Regions from separate parts of the Citricoccus sp. genome, predicted to be linked through region 2. Evidence: predicted binding sites of a transcription regulator. Region 2 holds the regulator's gene; the other holds the start of a gene.
What was found. The regulator LexA, encoded in region 2, represses DNA repair genes until DNA is damaged. The targets are predictions, from matches to a motif close to TCGAACANNTGTTCGA.

Region 1 (2,198 bases), on a different contig from region 2:
GATCCGGTGGGCGCCGCTGCGGTCCAGGCCGTGGCGGCGGGCGGCCGCGGTGGTGCGGCGGCCCAGGGCCTTCCGGTAGGAGGGTGCCGCATAGGAACCCCGGGCGTAGAGGGTGCGGTAGCCCTCGAGCAGTTCCGGATGGTCACGGGCGATCCAGTCCAGGTACCACTGACGGGCCCCGGGCCGCAGGTGCAGGGCACCGGCCAGCACCGACCGTGCCCCGGCAGCGGCCAACGCCGCCATGAGCTCCTCCACCTGCCGGTCGCTGTCCGTCAGCCAGGGCAGCAACGGCATGGCCATGACCGTGACGTCCGCCCCCGCCGAGGCCAGCCTCTCGATCAGCCGCAGGCGCGCCGCCGGGCTCGGCGTCCCCGGTTCGACCTGCTGTGCGAGGCCGGGATCGAGCATGGCCAGGGACACCGACACCTGCACGGGCACCTGACGCGAGGCCGCGGAGAGCAGGTCCAGGTCACGGTCCAGCAGCGTGCCCTTGGTCAGGATGGAGAACGGCGTGCCGGTGTCCGCCAGGGCGGTGATGATGCCGGGCATCAGCCGGTACCGGCCCTCGGCCCGCTGGTACGGGTCGGTGTTGGTGCCCAGCGCCACCAGCTCTCGTGTCCATCCGGGGCGGCCCAGTTCCCGGCGCAGCAGCTCGGGGGTGTTCACCTTCACCACGATCTGCCGGTCGAAGTCGGCCCCCGGGTCGAGGTCGAGGTACTCGTGGGTGCTGCGCGCATAGCAGTAGCGGCAGGCGTGGGTGCATCCCCGGTACGGGTTGACCGTCCACCGGAACGGCATGGGCGAGGAGTCCGGGACCCGGTTCAGGGCCGACTTGGACACGACCTCGTGGAAGGTGATCCCGGCGAAGTCCGGGGTGGTGATGGAACGCTGCAGGCCGGAGAGCGGCAGCAGGGCGGCTGGCGCGGCCGGAGTGCCGTCGCCGTCCTGACCGGTTCCGTCCCCGGCCTGCAGTGCCTGCGCTTCCCATCGCATGGACCGATTAGAACACATGTTCGAATCATGGTGCAAGGAAGGTGTCAGGAACGAGCGTGGGAACCCGGGGGCCGGCGCGTGGTGCCGTCCGTGCTGGTGAGAGTGAGGTCAGGCGCGCCGGCGCGGCCAGCGCACCGGGCGCTCGCGGTACCCGCCGGCCTCCAGTCCCGCGCGGCGCTCGAAGACGTTGCGGGAGGCGGTGTCCCCGGTGCGCAGCAGCGACCAGCCGACCGCCGCCGCGTACAGCACCAGGAACGGCAGCCCCGCGCACCAGGCGTACTGGGTGGCGTGCCGGGACTCATGGGCCAGCAGTTGCGGGGTGATGACCGTCCGGGCCCGGAACAGGACGACGTTGCCGACCGTGAACGCCCCGCCGTCCGGGAACGGCCACCGGTACCCGGTGGCCAGGACCAGCCCCAGCGGTCCCCGCCGCACGGAGCACCCGGAGCCCAGGGCCAGGACCAGTCCCAGGGGCGTCGTCAGGTTGATCGCGTTCCACCACCGCCGCAGCGCCAACCGCGCCGGGAGGCGGTCCGGCCCACGCCCGGGCAGCCGGCCGGCCCGGTCTTCGGACCGGACCGGCCGGCGTCGGGAAGTGTGACCGGCCATGCCGTCCAGCCTAGGTGCCCGGGGCGGTCCACTAGACTGGCCGGGGCCTTCTTCCCGAGTGGCCCACCCCGTGTCCGAACCCACCGCAGCATGAAGGTCGTTGCCCGCCATGACGGAAACCCCCCAGGACCTGGCCGAGACCCCGGTCGAGCAGCCGGACGGAACCACCGAGCAGGTCGCACCCGAGATCTCCCCGGCCGACGAGATGGCCGTGGGCGCCGCCGTGGAGGCCGCGCTCCAGGCCTTCTCCGCCGCCGCCGACCTCGACCAGCTCAAGGCCGCCCGCCTGGCCCACACGGGGGAGAAGGCGCCGCTCACCCTGGCCAACCGCTCCATCGGCAAGCTGCCCAAGGACCAGAAGTCCACGGCCGGCAAGCTCATGGGCGGCGCCCGCAAGGCGATGGAGTCCGCGCTCGCCGCCCGCACCGAGGTGCTGGAGGAGGAGCGCGCGGCCCGGTTGCTCGTCGAGGAGACGGTGGACGTCACCGCGGCGGTCCGCCGTCGTCGCGTGGGCGCCCGCCACCCGCTGTCGGTGCTGCAGGAGCGGGTCTCGGACATCTTCATCGGCATGGGCTGGGAGATCGCCGAGGGCCCGG
Region 2 (2,198 bases):
AGCCGGTCCGGAGGGCGGCGGCCGCGAAGCCGAAGGTGAGGTGTGATCCTCCGGGCCACAGCTGTACCCAGGGCGCGTGCGGCCAGGCCAGGGAGGGCTCGGTGACGAAGGGCAGCGAACCGTCGAGCCCGGACGCCGAGGCAGCCCACTCGAGCGCGCTGCGGAACCAGGGATGGTCGGCCAGGTCCCACCCGGCCAGCAGGTCGAGGGCGGTGAGGGTGGCGAGGGGCTCGCTCACCGGGGAGCGGACATCGGGCTCCAGGCCGTGACCGAATCCGCCGTCGGGGTTGCGATACGCGCCCAGCGCCGCCAGGACGCCCTCGGGACCGCCCCCGTGCAACAGCAGGTCCAGGCGACGACGCTCCAGGAGCCGTCCCCGGGTGTAGACGAAGCGCTCGGCGTCCGCCACCCGGACGCCTCTCGGGAAGGGACGGTGGTTCATCGCCGCGCTCCGCATCAGTGTCCCGGTCAGAGGGCCCGCAGGACCGTGACCACCTTGCCCATGACCGTCGCCTCGTCTCCGAGGATCGGCTCATAGGCCGAATTCTGCGGCAGCAGCCACGTGTGCCCGTCGCGCTGCCGGAACGTCTTGACGGTGGCCTCATCATCCAGCAGGGCCGCCACGATGTCACCGTTCTGGGCCGAGTTCTGCTGGCGGACCACCACCCAGTCCCCGTCGCAGATCGCGGCATCGACCATCGAGTCACCGGAGACCTTGAGCATGAACAGCTCTCCCTCGCCGGTGAGCTGGCGGGGGAGCGTCATGACGTCCTCGACCTGCTGGTCGGCCAGGATCGGCCCGCCGGCGGCGATGCGACCGACGAGCGGGACCGGGACGGAGGTGCCCTCCACCGCACCGGTGTGCAGGGCCGTGACCGGAGCCGGGCGGTCGGCGGTGTCCGGGGCGCCGGCCGCGGCCGTCGACACGGGCTGTCCGTCCTCGTCCAGCAGGACCTCCATGGCGCGGGGCCGTCCCGGATCCTTGCGGATGTACCCCCACTTCTCCAGTTGACCCAGCTGATGGGTCACCGAGGACAGCGAGGCCAGTCCGGCGGCGTCACCGATCTCCCGCATCGACGGCGGGTACCCGTGCTGCGCGATGGCCGAGCGGATCGACCCCAGGATGACCCGCTGGCGCGCGGTCAGCGTCCGGGCGGCAGGGGCGGGCTGGGAGTCCGGTTCGGGTCGGGGAGTCCGGGAGGCCATTCGAAGATCCGTTCTTAGCGTGTCCGTGGTGCCGGTTGAGATGTCTCATGGTCGGCCCGCGGGGAGTTGACGGGCCATCACGTGCCTCAGAGGCTACCGGAGGGGCAGGGCGGATTCAAAGATATGTTCGAATAATGTTTGGCGTGTTTCGAACAGACGTGCTAGACAAGAGGGCGAACGGATAGAACACACGTTCGAACAGCCCGGTCGCCCCGGGCGGAGAGGTTGAAGAGCATGAGCACTGCAGCATCGGTCGTGACCCGCACCGCCGGCTCGGCCGGATTCCACCTGAACCGTCGTGGCCGTTTCCTCTTCGTCGGACTCCCGATCCTCGTCGTGGCCGCGCTGGCGGCCGCGGCCGCCGTGTTCCTGGGCGCCCATGCCGTGGCCCCGGCCGCAGCATCGCCGGAGCGCCCCGTGGTCGCCCCGGTCGAGTCCGTCACCGTGGACTACGGTGACACCCTGTGGTCCGTGGCCGGCCAGGTGGCCCCGGACGCTCCGCGCAATCAGACCATCCTGCGGATCGGCGAGCTCAATGACCTGACCGGTTCCGAGCTGCAGCCGGGGCAGGTCCTCTTCGTCCCCCGGGGCTGACGCGGGCACCACCGGAACGTCCGCGGCCTCGGCCGGCCCGTCGCCCGGTTCGAGCCGCGTCAGAGGGGGGACCGTGGCGTGCCATGCACGGACGTCACCGGGGCTCGGGGGACTGACTGAGCGCCTAGGCTGTCTCGGGTGAGTGATGAGGATGCGATCTCGAATCCGGAGGCCCTGGCCGCCCTGCCGTTGCGTGAGAACCTGCGGGGCCTGAGCCCCTACGGTGCGCCCCAGCTGGACGTGGCGGTGGCGCTGAACACGAATGAGAACACCCATCCGGTCCCGGACGAGGTGGTCGCCGCCATCGCGGAGTCGGTGGCCGCTGCCGCCGTGACGCTCAACCGCTACCCGGACCGTGAGTTCACCGAACTGCGCAAGCGCCTGGCGGAGTACCTGGG

Region 1: the regulator LexA is predicted to act here: its motif matches at 1,002-1,017, upstream of PLJ28_RS04300 (Rv2578c family radical SAM protein).

The regions. Positions count from the first base shown of each region.
Region 1 is NZ_DAOMPX010000007.1:50,755-52,952, forward strand. It holds gene PLJ28_RS04300 (Rv2578c family radical SAM protein) at 1-993, opposite strand, end outside; gene PLJ28_RS04305 (hypothetical protein) at 1,102-1,602, opposite strand; gene pheS (phenylalanine--tRNA ligase subunit alpha) at 1,808-2,198, shown strand, end outside.
Region 2 is NZ_DAOMPX010000012.1:59,695-61,892, forward strand. It holds gene PLJ28_RS06115 (hypothetical protein) at 1-442, opposite strand, end outside; gene lexA (transcriptional repressor LexA) at 469-1,206, opposite strand; gene PLJ28_RS06125 (LysM peptidoglycan-binding domain-containing protein) at 1,441-1,800, shown strand; gene PLJ28_RS06130 (histidinol-phosphate transaminase) at 1,939-2,198, shown strand, end outside.